Regions from separate parts of the Paenibacillus rhizoplanae genome, predicted to be linked through region 4. Evidence: riboswitches for the same ligand, from Rfam matches in the RefSeq annotation. Region 4 holds a riboswitch; each other region holds the start of a gene.

Region 1 (4,260 bases), on a different contig from region 4:
GGAGGAAAAATAGCGCCGGAGCACATTCACGCAGTCCCTCACATAACCGGCCGGACTGTCCCTCCGGGATTCTCCGGTCAGAATGAGAATGTGGCGCAGGCCCGTGGCTGCGATGGTCTCTGCTTCCCGGGCGACCTGCTCCAGCGTTAGTTTTTTACGCGGAAAATCATATATAGAACTGAAGCTGCAATACGTGCAGTGATTCACGCAAAAATCAGCCAGATACATCGGTGTAAACAGCTGCATCACATGGCCGAAATGCGTACGCGTTAAACGGTGCGCCTTCTGCGCCATCTCCTCCAGATAAGGCTCCGCTGCCGGTGACAGCAATGCCATCAGCCCCTCTTCATCCACCTGCTCTGCACGAAGCGCGCGCTTCACATCCTCTGCCGTATACCGGTTCCACAGCATCCCGTAAGGAAGCTGCTCCAGCCGGGTCATCGTCTCATAAAAGCTCATGCCCTTCTCCCCCTCCCAATTCCATCTGTCAGGCTAAAAATCCGGTCAACGGTGAAGAGGCTGCCGCCGTCTCCTCCACGGGCCCCAGTCCGGCGAGAAAAGCCTTACGCCCTGCGGATATCGCATCATGGAAGGCCTCTGCCATCAGCAGCGGATCTTTGGCGGTGGCAATTGCTGTATTAAGCAGCACCGCTGCGGCTCCCATTTCCATCGCCTCAGCAGCCTCAGAGGGTCTGCCGATTCCGGCATCCACAATGACCGGCAGATCCGTTTCCGAGATCAGAATGCGGATCAGCTCCTTGGTCTGCAGTCCGCGGTTGGACCCGATTGGCGCTCCCAGCGGCATCACGGCCGCCGCCCCCGCAGCCTTCAACCGGAGAGCGGCGGACAGATCAGGACTCATATACGGAAGCACCACGAAGCCTTCTGCTGCGAGGATCTCGGTTGCCCGGATGGTCTCCATATTATCCGGCAGTAAATATTTCTGGTCGTTGATAACCTCAATCTTCACCCAGTTGCCTAGCCCCGCCGATCTCGCCAGCCGGGCAATCCGTACTGCTTCCTCTGCGGTGCGCGCACCGGAGGTATTGGGCAGCAAGGTCATATGGGAAGGAATATGGCTGACAATATTGTCCTTGCTCTCCGGGTCCACCCGGCGCAGGGCAACGGTAATGACCTGTGAGCCTGAGCGTACAATGACCTCGGGAATGAGGGTGTTACGGCTGTATTTTCCGGTACCAATGAACAGTCTGCTGGTTAGAGTCACTCCGCCAATCGTCAATGGATCTTTCATCTTAACGCCTCCTGGGATAATTCTTCGCCTGCATCTAAACTGCCAATCTGCCTGCTCGTTCGCTTCTCCTCTGCCCGCCTATCCCTAACCTCCGCCTACAAAATGAACCAGCTCCATCCGGTCCCCCTCGCTGAGCAGTGTCTCTCCATAAGCCTCTCTACGGGCAAGCTCACCGTTCAGCTCGACAATCACCAGCTTACCGGCCCACTCGGGCCGGGCCAGCAGATCCGCCAGTGTCCGGCAGCTCTCTTCGATCCTTTGACTCTTCCCGTTAACGGTCACATCCACGTCTGTTCACCTCCTGCTGTGCCCTGTGCTTGATCCATATCCGGCGTCTCAGCCAGCTCGGCCGCCCTCTGAACCGCTGCCCTGTATGCCCGGGCCGCTGCCACCGGGTCCGGGGCTCCGCAGATCCCCGACATGACAGCAATGCCAGCCGCCCCTTGGGCCAGCACTGTTCCGGCATTGCCCGGGGTAATCCCTCCGAGCGCAATCAGCGGTATGCGGCTCCAGCGGACGGCCTCCGCCAGCTGCTCCAGTCCGCGTGCCTGCTGTCCGGGCTTGCAGGCCGTCGGGAACACATGCCCGTAGAGGCAAAAGTCCGCTCCCTGCCTTCCAGCCTCCGCCGCCTCTTCCCGGGAGTGCACGGACCTGCCGATCCGCAGGTCCGGTGCACAGCCGCGCACTGCGGCTGGCGGAAGGCTATGCCAGGCTAACTGTACACCACCTGCCCCGGCGGCCAGGGCAAGATCGATCCGGTCATTAATGACCAGCTTCGAAGGCGGAACCCCGGCCTGAAGCATCTGCTGCGCCGCAGCCAGCAGTTCGCGGGCGGACATGGCTTTTTCCCGGAGATGAATATAATCCACCATGGGATGTACCGCCACTGCCCATTCGGCCAGCGCTTCAGGCATCAGCCGCCCGTCCGAGACCGCATGAATCTCGTACAATACCCTTCTCCTCCCGTCTGTTCCAGCTCACTCTACACCACTCCACAACACAAAAAAGACCGCCCCCATAAGGAAGCAGTCTGGAATAGAAGCAGGAATACCGGTACTAGCCGTATACCCCCGCTGCATTATTCGTTCTCCACTTCCCTACGCTGGTATAACCCAGATCAGGTTCAAAGGGTCCGAGCAGATACGCCCGTCTCAGCCTTGCGGCACCCCTAGTGATCGTTCTATGCGATTGTTTCGTCTTGCTTGTTGTATATTAGCATATAATTCCTGTTAGAGCTATTCTTTCGTAGATTTTACTTCAATTACAAAAACCACAGATGAACTCCCTTCTGAAAATTTACCATCCTCGGTTGTCCAGAATGCTGATATGCCGTAGTAATAAACACCTTGTTCTTTTGGAGCATTAAAAGAGCCGTTCTTCAATGGAATTTGTACTTCTTTATCATCGACAAATTGCTGAACGGTTAACCCGCCGGGTGCCGGTTTATAAGTATAAGCAACATCGATCCTCCCCTCAGGGGCTATAACAGTGGGAGTAACCCCCTGTACCATGGATTGTCCACCTGTATAATCCGCACATCCTAATTTTCCCCAGCAATAGCTGCCTTGGGTAACCGGAATTTGGGTTTTCCCGGAAGTAACAAGGGGTAGCGGCGGCGATTCCTGTGTAATTCTAATCCCAATTCTTTTTGCATTTCCTTCCAATCTTGTATTTTCCACAAGTCTCCCTGCAAAAGGAGTCAAATAAATGAACACTACCAGAAAAACTAAAATCCCCGCTGCAGATAGAATGAATCCTTTTTTTCTAAGCATCCCAATCCCCTTTTCATATCAAATTATCTAAATAGACGGAAATATATTGTAATAGTTACAAGCGCAGAAAAAAAGCCTGCCGGCAAGCGGTTAGGCTTTTTTATAATAGAATTTATATAAAGAATCTGCATCCAGATCTTATTCTGCACCCATCATCCGTTGACGACCTCGCCGCCGTTCACATGCATAACCTGTCCGCTCACATAAGAGGAATCGTCCGAGGCCAGGTATACATAAGCCGGTGCCAGCTCTTCAGGCTGCCCCGGGCGCTTCATCGGCTGGGTGCCGCCGAACTCACTGACCTTCTTCGCGTCAAAAGTTGACGGAATCAGCGGGGTCCAGATCGGTCCGGGCGCTACCGCATTCACGCGGATGCCCTTATCGGCCAGATTCATCGACAGCGAACGGGTGAAGCTGAGAATCGCTCCCTTGGTGGACGAATAGTCCAGCAGCTGCGGGCTGCCGCGATACGCCGTGATGGAGGTGGTGTTAATGATCGTAGCGCCTTTTTTAAGATGAGGCATAGCTGCCTTGGTCAGATAGAACATGGAGAAAATATTCGTCCGGAACGTACGCTCCAGCTGCTCCGCTGTGATGTCCTCAATATGGTCCTGCGGATGCTGCTCCGCCGCATTGTTGATCAGAATATCGAGCTTGCCAAGTCCTTCAACCGTTTGATGAATCAGGTCCTGACAGAAGGCTTCGTCCCCGATGTCCCCGGCGATCAAAATACACTTTCTGCCCTCCTGCTCCACCTGGCGCTTGGTCTCTTCCGCATCCTCATGCTCGTTCAAGTAGGAGATCACCACATCTGCGCCCTCCTTGGCAAAATGAACGGCAACCGCACGCCCGATCCCGCTGTCGCCTCCCGTAATGAGTGCGGCCTTGCCCAGCAGTTTGTCTGCTGCCTTGTAAGCCGATGTCTCAAACTCCGGAAGCGGATTCATCTCACTTTCAATTCCGGGCTGCTGATCCTGTACCTGCGGAGGCAGGGTTTTGATAGGTTGTTTACTTGTGTCTGGCATAATCCATTCTCCTTTCGCAGTTCACAATAATGTTGAACTCATCCTTGTTAGCATGGCTTAAGGTCTGGTGTTTATGCATCCTGGCAGCTTGTCTGAATCGCTTTACGTTATGTTACTTACCACACTTTGGAGCTGGCCAAACAACAAATCTTCCTTGACCGCCGCCCATAGCGGAACGATAGTCTGTAAGTAAGGAACGTTTCCAAAGAGA
Region 2 (4,260 bases), on a different contig from region 4:
ACTGTGCGGCGGCGGCAAGCAATAGCGGCCTGTACAGTGAAGCTCTGCGCTGCTGGAGACAGGCCGCCAAGCTGGACCCTGATTCTGCGGTCCCGGCGTTCTTCCTGTCCCAGCTCCAGCAGGCCCGGACAGAAGGGCGCCCTATGCCTGCTGTCAGCTATAACTATCAGCTGCCCTTCCAGGAGCAGCTGAAGCAGTGGAAGGGCAATACGGGCAGGTTCACTGAAGAAGTGCGGAATAATCCGCTGCTGCGCGCCTCGTTCTTCTGGGCGCTGCGCTATGGCGATTCCGCTACGAAGCTTCAGGTGACCGAGGCTCTGCGCTGGATTGAGGATGAGGACATGTCCGAGGTGCTGCGCGAAGTGCTGGAGCAAGAGCCGCTCCAGGAGGACCGGCTGCAGGAGGCGGCATTGTTCAGCCTTCAGCGGCTGATCGGAGAGAACCTGAATGAAGCTGTCAGCTCGCTCGGCGAAGAGCAGGAGCCTGCGGCTGCTCCCGCCTCCAAGGGGACGCTGCCGGAATGGAGAGAAGACTGGCAGCGGATTATGGATCATGCAGCGGCCATGATGGACCGCAGGTATGATGCGGTCCAGAAGAAGGATGCGGAGCATATCTGGAAGCAGTTCATCGGCAGCCTGTACCCGGATGTACCGCTGTTCCGCAATGACGGCGGCTGGTGCGCTGCACTGGAGTATCTGACGGCCCGGCTGCATGGACAGCCGGTTACGTTCCGTGAGGCTGCCCAGCGTTATGGAGTGTCGGTCTCGATGGTAAGCCGTTATGCACGGCGGATTGACAGCGAATGTGATATACGGGCGATGCTGCCCGGAACCGGCGGCTTATCGCCGTCCACCACCCGTATTTAAGCATTGCTGCTGTAAGACAAACCTACTTGTAAGGAGGCCAATGTAATGTACAAAACGATTGTAATCGGAACAGGCCCGGCCGGGCTGACTGCCGCGATTTATCTGGCGCGTGCGAACCTGAGCCCGCTGGTAATTGAAGGCTTGCAGCCGGGGGGACAACTGACAACGACGACAGAAGTGGAGAACTTTCCAGGCTTCCCCGAAGGGATTCTGGGTCCGGACCTGATGGACAATATGCGCAAGCAGGCAGAACGCTTCGGCGCTGAATTCAAGAATGGCTGGGTGGAGTCCGTGGACTTCTCACAGCGTCCGTTCAAGGTAACAGTGGACGGAATGGGTGTATTGGAAGCGGAGTCGGTCATTATTTCAACCGGGGCCTCTGCAAGATATCTGGGTATCCCGGGCGAGCAGGAGAATGTGGGACGCGGGGTCAGCACCTGTGCGACCTGTGACGGCTTCTTTTTCCGTAATAAAAAGATTGTCGTCGTCGGCGGCGGGGACTCCGCTATGGAGGAAGCCAGCTTCCTAACCCGCTTTGCGTCCAGCGTAACGCTGGTTCACCGCCGTCCCGAGCTGCGTGCCTCGAAGATTATGCAGGACCGGGCGCGTGACAACAGCAAGGTCACCTGGGCCTTGAACCGCACACCGGTTGAAGTAACGGTAGGAGAGACCGGAGTGAAGGGCCTTACGGTGCTTAATAATGAGACAGGTCTGACAGAGCTGGTAGAGGCAGACGGCGTGTTCGTAGCGATTGGACACACACCGAATACAGCCTTCTTGGGCGGGCAGATCAACACGGATGCCAATGGTTATATCGTGGTCAATCCGGGTACCACCGAGACCAACATCCCCGGTGTATTTGCCTGCGGCGATGTGCAGGATACACGTTACCGTCAAGCGATATCGGCAGCGGGAACCGGCTGTATGGCCGCCATGGATGCTGAGAAGTTCCTGGAAGGCACGATGGTGCACGACTGGAGCGAATCGCTGGACAAATAACGGGTTTACAAGAATTACCCACACAGTTAAAATGTATTTAATTAGATAAGATACCCACTAGGGGAGCCTGAATAGGCTGAGACGGGAAAATTGAATTCCCGGACCCTTGAACCTGATCTGGATCATACCAGCGTAGGAAAGTGGAGTCGGACCTTTTTTGAATACAGTCTTATTTGGCTGTTCCTTTAATAAAGCCGCTCCAGGTGGAGCGGCTTTTTGATTTGCAAGAATCTATAGATTCTGCGGCTCAATCTGCTGCGTGACCTCTTATCTGATGGGTGTACAGAGCGAAGAGGAGGAGATTGAAATGGCAGGAATGGTCAAAAACGAAGAGGTGGATCTTTCCGGATTCCCGGCAAGCCGTAAAGTGTATGTGGAGGGCTCACGCCCGGATATCCGGGTTCCGATGCGTGAGATCAGCCTCAGCAGAACCGAAGGCGTTGCCGGGGAAGAGGAGAATGCTCCGCTGCGTGTCTATGACACAAGCGGCATGTACACGGATGCAGCAGAGGAGACCGACATTCGGAGGGGGCTGCCGCCGCACCGTTCAAGCTGGATCGCGGAGCGTGGCGATTCGGAGGAATACACCGGAAGAGCCGTCCGGCCGGAGGATAACGGAATCCGCAGGGAGGGGGCCTTGGCAGAAGCTTGTTCAGGACTGAGCCGGAATCCCCGGCGGGCCTATACAGGCGGTAATGTGACTCAGCTGCATTATGCAAGGCAAGGAATTATAACACCGGAAATGGAGTATATTGCGATCCGCGAGAATACCCGGCCGGAGTTCGTAAGGGATGAGGTTGCCTCGGGCCGCGCGATTATTCCGGCCAATATAAATCACCCGGAGAGTGAGCCGATGATTATCGGCCGTAACTTCCTGGTGAAGATCAATGCAAATATCGGAAATTCTGCGGTCACTTCTTCTATAGAAGAGGAGGTGGAGAAGATGCGGTGGGCGACCCGCTGGGGGGCTGATACCCTCATGGATCTCTCCACCGGCTCCAAGATCCATACCACCCGGGAGTGGATTATCCGCAATTCTCCTGTGCCGGTCGGTACAGTGCCCTTATACCAGGCGCTGGAGAAGGTGAACGGCATAGCCGAGGACTTAACCTGGGAGCTCTACCGTGACACGCTGATTGAGCAGGCGGAGCAGGGGGTGGATTACTTCACCATTCATGCCGGAGTGCTGCGCCGCTATATTCCGCTGACTGCCCGGAGAATGACCGGCATCGTGTCCCGGGGCGGATCGATTATGGCCGCCTGGTGCCTGGCCCATCAGCAGGAGAACTTCCTGTACACACACTTCGAAGACATATGTGAGATTATGAAGACGTATGATGTGGCCTTCTCGCTGGGAGATGGCCTGCGTCCCGGTTCTATCGCTGATGCCAATGACGAAGCTCAGTTCGCCGAGCTGGAGACGCTGGGAGAGCTGACGGCGCTTGCCTGGAAGCACGATGTTCAGGTTATGGTCGAAGGTCCGGGCCATGTGCCAATGCACAAGATCAAGGAGAATATGGACAAGCAGCTTGAGATTTGCCACGAAGCCCCTTTCTACACCCTCGGTCCGCTAACTACGGATATTGCACCCGGCTATGATCACATCACGTCGGCCATCGGGGCAGCGATAATCGGGGGGCTTGGAACGGCAATGCTGTGTTACGTTACACCTAAGGAGCATTTAGGCCTGCCTGACAAGAATGATGTGCGCGAAGGAGTCATTACCTACAAAATTGCTGCACATGCCGCAGACCTCGCCAAGGGACATCCGGGTGCGCAGGACCGGGACAACGCGCTGTCCAAGGCGCGGTTCGAGTTCCGCTGGCGCGACCAGTTTCATCTCTCCCTGGACCCGGAAAGGGCGCAGGCGTATCATGATGAGACCCTGCCTGCGGAGGGGGCAAAGCAGGCGCATTTCTGCTCGATGTGCGGCCCTAAATTCTGCAGCATGCGGATTTCGCATGATATCCGTAATTCCCATAGATGGAGCAAATCGCTCTAACATAGCTGCTAATACAGCGGAATCGTAACATTCTCAGACTATCTCCCGAGCTGAAAGGCTGGCGGGGATAGTCTTTTTGTAGTTAGTGATTACAATCACAATTCACCTCTGTACCCTATGCTAAGCTGGTGTTGAGAAGAATTCTCATTAGTGAGGTGTGCAAAAGGATGAGCAAAGCGTTGAAGCTGGATGAATCGGTCTTTGAGCTGGTAAGCAGGCACCCGGAAATTGTTGAGATCATGGTGGAACTGGGTTTTCGTGATATTACGAAGCCTGGAATGCTGCAGACTGCAGGACGATTCATGACCCTGTCCAAAGGAATGAAATTAAAGAAAATAGAGCTGGAAACCGTTCGGCTGGCCTTTCAGCAGCATGGTTTCGAGATTATAGAAT
Region 3 (4,260 bases), on a different contig from region 4:
ATGCCTTTATCCATTGCCAGGAGAAGTCCTTCGGCCGGGTGGAGGATTTCGTGTTCAAGAATCTCGTCTCCGGTCTGGAGCCGTTTCTCGACCCTGCGGAGATTGATGGCGCTTATTTCGAGACCCTGCCTTTTTTCGTGGATGAACGGATGCTGGTGCAGGCCTTCTATGGCTTCAACCGTGAGGAAGAGCTGGATGAGATCAGTGTAGAGCTGCGCTACCGCGCCTCCCAGCTGGATGGGCTGACTATAGACGGTAAGCCTTTTACCAGTGCGAGTGATCCTGAGTATATCGAGCAGTACACCCGGGAGCATTGCTATAGCCGCTGGGGGCCGGACACCTATTATATGACGAACGAGCAGACCTTCTGCTGCCTGAGCCGGGCGAAGCCCGATATTGCCACGGAGCTGGTCAACCAGATGTACGGAGAGTATTATTATGGACTGCTGCTGAGTATTTTTCATAAAATCGTGCTGCTGAAGCTCGCCAATCTGCATTCCCGGCTGCGCATCAACCACGATTACGACGAGATCGAGAATCTGATCTTTCTGATCAATAAATTTTCCGCCAAATTCTATTTTCTGGAGCTGATCTCGCAGTCGCAGGGGCGGGAGATTTTTTTCCAACTGCGCAAGGTCTACGGCAATGATGCCCTGTTCGATGAAGTGAAGATGACCCTGAATGACCTGTTTCAGTATCAGGACAAATTCCAGGCCAAACGCCGGGATACCCTGCTGATGGTCCTGACTGTATTTACGGTAATCAGCGGTATCTACGGCATGAACCAGGTCATTGAGGATCTGAAAGGGAACATCGACTGGAGCAAAATGCTGGAGTACTCCGTGTTCGAGTACCTGGCTCTGTTCCTGACCTTTTCGGGGATCGCGGTCAGTATCGGCTTAACACTGCGGGAGGCGCGGAATGGAATCCGCAGCCGCCGCAAAAGGCGGTACTATGATAAGGATTGAACAGACGGCTCTGGACAACCGCGAAGCTGCCGTCTATAATACACCGTAAGAACATAGCAATACCCGTGAACTTTATAGAACCAGGGGTGCTGGAATTGGCCGGCTGAGATTGTATCCCACAAGATACTGACCCTTATACCTGATCTGGATAATGCCAGCGTAGGAATCTTCATTCGGCACAGTGCCTTAAGCGGTACTGAAGCTGAAGTCCCCTCACGCAAGTCACTGGCGTCCCGATCTTCGGGACGCTTTTTTGATTCTAAGGATGTACAGGAATAAGGTTTCTGTAAGCTCTGAAGACCAGGGGTTGCTGGAAGGAGAGAGAAAGAGAAATGGGAGTCAAAAAAACAGTCACACTACTGCTCAGCTCCATGCTGCTGCTCACCGTAGCGGGATGTGGCGGCGGGAACAACAGCGGCAATGCAGGAGCCAGCGCACCTGCTGCCGGGAACAGCACGGCTGCGCCTGATGCATCCGCAGCCGCACCCACGGATGCACCTAAGGCGCTGACGCCGGTCAAGATTGCCCTGGACTGGACGCCGAACACGAATCATACCGGCCTGTATGCAGCTAAGGAGCTTGGCTATTACGCGGAGGAAGGTCTTGACGTTCAGATTGTACAGCCTGGTGCTGCCGGGTCCGACACGATGGTCACTTCCGGTGAAGCCCAATTCGGCATCAGTGCCCAAGAGGCGCTGACCCTGGCTCGTCTGCAGGATGTGCCGCTGGTATCAATTGCTGCAATCATTCAGCATAACACCTCCGGCTTCGCGGCTCCGAAGGACCGCAATATTAAGACGCCGAAGGATTTTGAAGGTAAAACGTACGGAGGCTGGGGCTCCCCTGCGGAGCAGGCTGCCATGAAAGCCATCATGGACCCCGAAGGCGGGGATGTCTCCAAGGTGAAGCTGGTAAATATCGGCGAAGCGGACTTTTTCACAGCCGTGAAGCGGGATATTGACTTCGCCTGGATCTTCTATGCATGGACTGGCGTGGAAGCCGAGCTGCGCGGGGAGCCGCTGGATATGCTGTATCTGAAGGATTACGCTCCGCAGCTGGATTACTACACCCCGGTGCTGACGACCAGCGAGAAGGAGATTGCCGAGCATCCTGAAGTGGTGAAGGCATTCCTGAAGGCTACGTCAAAAGGCTATCAGTACGCCATCGACCACCCGGAAGAAGCCGCGACGGTCTTGTCCGATGCTGTACCTGATCTGGACCCCAAGCTGGTGCTGGCCAGCCAGAAATGGCTTAGCCCAAAATACAAGGACGACGCCCCGCGCTGGGGTGAGCAGAAGCTTGAGATCTGGAAGAATTACGCCGACTGGATGTACGGCCTGAAGCTGCTGGATAAGCCGCTGGATGCGGAGAGTACGTTTACGAATGAATTTTTGCCGGAATCATAATGAACCCGCATGGCGGGAATCTTATACTTAACTTGGAGAGGAAGGATTCATCATGGCTAATACATTGCTCAGCATTCAGGTAATTCCCAAGACACCGAACAACGAGGATTCTATCCCTTACGTGGACAAGGCTATAGAGGTCATTCAGAAGTCAGGCGTGAAGCATCAGGTGAATCCGCTGGAGACCACGATGGAAGGCGAGCTGTCCGAGCTGCTGGATATTGTGCGTGACATGCATGAGGCGCTGATCGCTTCCGGCAGTCCTAGTGTAATCTCACAGATCAAGATCGCCCATAATCCGGGCGGCATCAGCATGGATAAGCTGACGGAGAAATACCGGCCGTGAGAAGCACCTGGAAGCTAGTGTGGCCGCCCTTTGTGGCGGTCCTCTTTTTTGTCGGGATATGGCAGCTATCGGTCATGCTGTTCGACATCCCGGCTTACCAGCTGCCGAGTCCCACGGATATCGCGCGTGAGTCGAAGAACAACGCCTCCGGGATCTGGGAGCACACCGCTGCTACGCTGCGGCTGACCCTGATCGGCTTCCCGGTCGGCACGGGCATCGGCCTCTTCACCGCCCTGCTGCTGCATCTGCTGCCCTGGCTCAAGAGAGCGTTCTATCCGCTGCTGATCCTCAGCCAGAATGTGCCCTCCCTTGCGCTGGCCCCGCTGCTGATTATCTGGTTCGGCTTCGGCCTGCTGCCCAAAATCATCCTGATCACCCTCGTCTGCTTCTTCCCCGTAGCTGTTGCAGCCATGGGCGGGCTGGCCCAAAGCGACCGGGTGATGATGAATTATATGAAGATGGCCGGTGCGGGCAAGTGGCAGATCTTCACCAAGCTGGAGCTTCCCGGCTCGCTGCCCTCTCTGTTCTCGGGCCTCAAAATCTCCGCCACCTATGCCGTTATGGGCGCGGTGGTGGCCGAATGGATCGGCGCTGACAAGGGCATCGGCTACTATTTGCTGCTGCAAAAGGCCTCTTACCGTGCGGACCGGATGTTCGTAGCTATCGCCATTATCGTGCTGCTAAGTCTCGTATTATTCGCACTCATTGCCCTGCTGGAGAGATGGCTGGTGCGCTGGAAGCCGCGCAAGGAAGCTTAAGAAGCACGAGAGGATAATCCAAAACGGAAGCAGCAATAATTAACTGAAGGAGGCTAAGCCAAGTGTCTGAGCTTACGAGGATTGAACTGGATAAGGCGGACGGAGACGGACGCCTGGGTACAAGCAGTGTGCCGCCTGCGCTTGAAGTCAGCGGCATCTCCAAGTCATTCACGCACCGCCGCCGGGAGACGCAGGTGCTGAATCAGGTGTCCCTGACCGTGGAGCCGCAGGAATTCGTCTCCATTGTCGGCCCGTCCGGCTGCGGCAAAAGCACGCTGTTCCATATTATCGGCGGCCTTACGCTGCCCGATACTGGAACCGTACGCATGAACGGCATCCCGGTGACCGGGCAGCGCGGTAAGATCAGCTATATGCCGCAGCAGCCCGCGCTGTTTCCGTGGCGCAGCACACTGGATAACGTCCTGCTTGGCGGCGAGCTGCAAGGCGCCCCGCAGCGGGAGGCCCGCGAGGCTGCGCGCCACTGGCTGGCGAAGATCGGCCTCGGCGGCTTCGAGCGGGCCTACCCGCACATGCTGTCCGGCGGCATGCAGCAGCGGGCTGCCTTCCTGCGGGCCATGCTCGCGCCGCAGGAGCTGATGCTGCTCGATGAGCCGTTCAGCGCGCTCGATGCGCTGACGCGCGAGCAGATGCAGCGCTGGCTGCTGGAGCTGTGGGAGGAGAACCGCCGTTCCGTGCTGTTCATCACGCACAACATCGAGGAGGCGCTGCTGCTCTCCACCCGCATCTACGTCTTCTCCGGACGTCCCGGCTCCGTCCTCCAC
Region 4 (4,260 bases):
ATACAGAGTAGCAGAGCGGACAGCAGCATGGCTGGTCTTGAAATTGCATGATGCAGATAACGGGTATAGCGGATAGTAGTCATGAATAACGTCCTCTTTTCTTCAGAATAATCTTCTCCAGCGCGGCGACTGCCAGAAACAGCAGAATACCGAGTACGGATAACAAGACAACAGCGGCGAACATCTTGGCGCTCTGCAGATTCCCGGCCATTCTACGGCTGAAATAGCCCAGCCCCTGGCTGCCCCCAAGCCATTCCCCGATCGTTGCACCAATCACACAGTACACAGCCGACAGCTTCAGTCCGGAGAAAAAAGAGGGCAAAGCCAGCGGAACGCCCACCTTTCCGAGAATCTGCCAGCGGTTCGCGCCGTACGTCAGCAGCAGGTCCCGGTAGGCATCCGTGTTTTTGGACAACCCGTCATAGGTACCAATGACTACCGGGAAGAAAGCAGTCAGGAAGACAACGGCGACCTTGCTCCATAGGGTGTAGCCGAACCACATGATGAACAGGGGAGAGAGGGCGATCAGCGGAACCGTCTGGCTGATAATCAGCAGCGGGTACAGCGCCTTGGCCAGCGGACTGAACAGGTGCATGGCGATTCCCAGCAGACTGCCGCAGACCACAGATAGTGCGAAGCCTGTGAGTACTTCAAGCAGGGTAGCAGGCAAATGCACCCCGAATAACAAGCGGCGTTCCTCCAGCAAGGCCTTGCAGATGGCGGACGGAGCCGGAAGGATGAAGGGAGGAACCAGGCCCAGCCGTGCTACAGTCTCCCAGACCGCAAGCGTCAGCAGGGCGAGCAGGGCCGCCGGACCGTAATGCTGGAGCAATCTTCTAGGAGCGGCGGTTCTCATATAGCTTCAGCTCCAATTCCTGGCGCAGGGCGGCGAACTGCGGTTGATAGTTCAGACTGTGATGGCGCGGACGGGGGAGACCGGCTGAGAATTCCTGCATCCCGCTGCCCTCTCTGCCAGTCATTAGATAGATTCTGTCACTGAGCAGGAGCGCCTCCTCCAGATCATGGGTGATGAACAGCACCGTCTTGTCCAGCTCCGCCCATAACTCCAGCAGCCAACGCTGCAGCGAGCGCTTCGTAATGGCATCGAGCGCCCCGAACGGCTCATCGAGCAGCAGCAGGTCATTCCCGGCCGCCACGGTGCGGAGGACCGCCACGCGCTGGCGCATCCCGCCGGACAGCTCCTGCGGATAAGCCCCTTCAGTTCCGTCAAGGCCGAAACGGTGCAGCAGGGTGCGGATCTCGGCAATAGCGGCTGCTTTGGGACGGCTGCGCTTAAGCTCCCAGGGCAGCAGACAATTGTCCAATACGGTGCGCCAAGGCAGGAGGAGATCCTGCTGCGGCATGTAGGCCACACTGCCCAGCCTCTTCGCTGCTGTAGCGGACTCGGCTCCGTTCAGCGTAATCCTGCCGCTGCCCGGCTCCAGCAGACCGGCGATGATTTTGAACAAAGTGCTTTTGCCGCATCCGCTCCCGCCTACAATAGAAATGAATTCGCCGCGCTGCACAGTCATGGATAGCCCTGAGAATACGGGGGTCCGGGACGAACCGGTCCCGAAGGCATAGGACAGATTGCTAATGTTGATCATAAGACTATGTACGAGCCTCCTCGGATTGAAATACATACTGCGCGGAGCACAAAAAAGCCCCATTCATTCCCGGAGGCAATGAATGGGGCGGAAGGTACAGTCAGCTGCGGCCCTGTGACGGGTACCACTGTTACATTCTGCTCCACTTCCCTCCGCTGGTATGATCCAGATCAGGTTCAAAGGGTCCGAAGCTTAAGCTCCGTCTCAGTCGGCCGACTCCCCTAGTGAATAATGTTGCTATTGAATTCGTAATTGCTACTTAATATACCACAAATCTCCCTCTTGTAAAGAGCAGGCGGTCAGCGCTTAGCCAGACCGGTCACGAACAAAGTGACGATGCCCCTGGAGATGTCCAGCTTGGAGGCGTGGTGCCGCTTCTGCTCATACAGGTACAGATCGGGACTGAGGACAGAGATTAAGGCTGTGGCCGCAAAGGCCGGATCGATGTCAATCAGCTCACCGCCCGCCGCGGCGCGCTGCAGCAGCTCTGTCATCATCACCCCCAGCCGCTGGAAAAAAGGATGCTCAAACTGAGTCAGCTGCTTCTTGCCGGTGAACTCGGCTTTGATCATATTCAGCAGCTCGGCATACTGCTCAATGAAATCGGCAATCTGCTCAATGCTGCTCTGCAGCTGAGCAAGAGCCGGGGCTTCACCGGCACTGGCAGCGACCTGCTGCTCCAGCCCGGACAGGAATTGATCTGCGCTGCCCTTCAGCAGTGCAGAACAGATCTCACCCTTGTCCGTGAAACGGCGGTACAGGGAGCCTTGCCCTATGCCTGCCCGCTTGGCAATGCTGTACATGCTGACCGCCTCAAGTCCGCTCTCGGTGAACAACTGGCGGGCAGCTTCAAGAATCCGCTGTACATAAGGATCGGCGGACTCGGGCGGAGCGGAGGCTATGGGTTGCGGAGCTGACGGCGGGAACCGTGCAGCATCGGTGTCTGGCTTTTTCATGAGAACCCCTTTCAGAAAAGAATTGACACAACGGACAATTGTCCGTAGACTATGAATTGCACTTACGGACAGTTGTCCGTTCACTCATTATATAGAACAATCTGCCCGCAGGTCAATGTAGAACGCGGACAGCTGAGGAGGAGAAGAGATATGGATCAGACCTTGAAGCAGGAAGCCGATTTCCGGCTGTCCAGTATTCTGGTTCCCTTGCTGGCCATTATTGCAGGAGTATTTATGGTTGTGCTGGACAGTACGGCGATGAATGTAGCCTTGTCCAGGCTGGTGGTTGATTTCAAGACGGATCTGCATACGCTGCAGTGGGTAGTTACCGGATATATGCTGGCTCAGGCTTCCGTTATTCCGCTGTCAGGCTGGCTGTCAGACCGGTTCGGAGCCAAGACGGTATTCCTGACGGCGGTAATTGTGTTCACGATAGGCTCGATTCTGTGCGCTACACCAAGCAGCGCCGAATGGCTGATTGTTTTCCGGGTCATTCAGGGACTGGGCGGCGGCTGTGTGCTCCCTGTCGGGATGGCCTATGTGTACAGACTGGCTCCCAAAAGCAAAGTTGGCGTTGTCATGGGCATTATGGGCATTCCCGTCCTGTTCGCACCGGCTATTGGTCCGGTATTGTCGGGCTGGCTGGTTGAATACCATTCCTGGCGCTGGATCTTCCTCATTAATATTCCGATTGGCATCATTGCGGTGCTGATTGGACTGCGCAAGCTGCCGAATGCGGCGAAGAATAGCGTGCCTGGCATGGATAAGCTCGGTATGGTTCTTGGACCGCTGGCTTTTGCTTCGTTAACCTACGGGGTTAGCCAGGGCGCGCAGAGCTGGACCTCTGAGAAAACACTGATCGGGCTGCTGCTGGGCGTTGTGGCGCTGATCGCTTTTGTCATCGCTGAACTGCGCTCCAAGACACCGCTGCTGGAGCTGCGGATTCTGAAATCCGTTGATTTCACGACAGGAATCATCGTGCAGTGGATTGCCCAGTTCGGCTTATACGGCGCGTTATTCCTGCTCCCGCAATTTCTGCAGCAGGCCCGCGGCTTCGGCGCATTTGATACCGGTCTGACGCTGCTGCCGCAAGCGATCGCTTCCGGGCTGATGATGCCGATTGCCGGGATCCTGTTCGACCGGATCGGTGTGCGCTGGCTCGTGGTCTGCGGTCTCAGTCTGGTCTCCGGCGCGTTATTCCAGTATTCTCATGTCGATCTTACCACGCAGAGCCGTGACCTGATCCTCCCGCTGATCATGTGCGGGGCTGGAATGGGCATGATGATGATGCCGATGAACACGCATCTGCTCAACAAGGCGCCAAGCCATCTGGTGAACCGGGTAACCTCGCTCACGAACTCGATGCAGCAGGTAATTACTTCGCTGGCCGTCTCGACTCTGGTGACGATTCTGACTGCAAGAACAACCGCGCGCGGTTTAGAGATGCAGGAAGCGGCAGCTGCTGCCGGGAAAAGTACCACAGGCGCTTCACAGCAAGCGTTGCTGCTGGCTAAGCAAACCGTATTATCGCAGGGCTTCGCGGACACGTTCCACATTATGATGTTTGTCGCGCTTGGCGGTGCGGTCCTTGGACTGCTGCTGCGCCGGGGCCGCCATTCTGGAACTGAACATTCTAAGGAACAGGCAACGCCGGAAATCATGCACGTATAGTAATGCCCATATAGAGCTTATGTTGC

The links. Region 4 has a riboswitch for thiamine pyrophosphate ahead of ACFSX3_RS11195 (ABC transporter ATP-binding protein). Riboswitches for the same ligand answer to the same signal wherever they lie in the genome.
Region 1: another riboswitch for thiamine pyrophosphate. It lies ahead of ACFSX3_RS31495 (thiamine phosphate synthase); the one in region 4 lies ahead of ACFSX3_RS11195 (ABC transporter ATP-binding protein).
Region 2: another riboswitch for thiamine pyrophosphate. It lies ahead of thiC (phosphomethylpyrimidine synthase ThiC); the one in region 4 lies ahead of ACFSX3_RS11195 (ABC transporter ATP-binding protein).
Region 3: another riboswitch for thiamine pyrophosphate. It lies ahead of ACFSX3_RS17355 (ABC transporter substrate-binding protein); the one in region 4 lies ahead of ACFSX3_RS11195 (ABC transporter ATP-binding protein).

The regions. Positions count from the first base shown of each region.
Region 1 is NZ_JBHUKY010000102.1:26,248-30,507, forward strand. Features, by position in the region: gene thiH (2-iminoacetate synthase ThiH) at 1-459, opposite strand, end outside; gene ACFSX3_RS31485 (thiazole synthase) at 488-1,252, opposite strand; gene thiS (sulfur carrier protein ThiS) at 1,337-1,540, opposite strand; gene ACFSX3_RS31495 (thiamine phosphate synthase) at 1,531-2,202, opposite strand; TPP riboswitch at 2,330-2,432, opposite strand; gene ACFSX3_RS31500 (hypothetical protein) at 2,488-3,024, opposite strand; gene ACFSX3_RS31505 (SDR family oxidoreductase) at 3,177-4,049, opposite strand.
Region 2 is NZ_JBHUKY010000041.1:20,592-24,851, reverse strand. Features, by position in the region: gene ACFSX3_RS22285 (tetratricopeptide repeat protein) at 1-866, shown strand, start outside; gene trxB (thioredoxin-disulfide reductase) at 912-1,865, shown strand; TPP riboswitch at 1,915-2,021, shown strand; gene thiC (phosphomethylpyrimidine synthase ThiC) at 2,173-3,867, shown strand; gene ACFSX3_RS22270 (DUF1858 domain-containing protein) at 4,035-4,260, shown strand, end outside.
Region 3 is NZ_JBHUKY010000030.1:26,606-30,865, forward strand. Features, by position in the region: gene ACFSX3_RS17350 (hypothetical protein) at 1-968, shown strand, start outside; TPP riboswitch at 1,041-1,151, shown strand; gene ACFSX3_RS17355 (ABC transporter substrate-binding protein) at 1,301-2,374, shown strand; gene ACFSX3_RS17360 (thiamine-binding protein) at 2,427-2,720, shown strand; gene ACFSX3_RS17365 (ABC transporter permease) at 2,717-3,478, shown strand; gene ACFSX3_RS17370 (ABC transporter ATP-binding protein) at 3,559-4,260, shown strand, end outside.
Region 4 is NZ_JBHUKY010000021.1:210,202-214,461, forward strand. Features, by position in the region: gene ACFSX3_RS11185 (ABC transporter substrate-binding protein) at 1-83, opposite strand, end outside; gene ACFSX3_RS11190 (ABC transporter permease) at 80-856, opposite strand; gene ACFSX3_RS11195 (ABC transporter ATP-binding protein) at 837-1,607, opposite strand; TPP riboswitch at 1,738-1,840, opposite strand; gene ACFSX3_RS11200 (TetR/AcrR family transcriptional regulator) at 1,907-2,563, opposite strand; gene ACFSX3_RS11205 (DHA2 family efflux MFS transporter permease subunit) at 2,714-4,234, shown strand.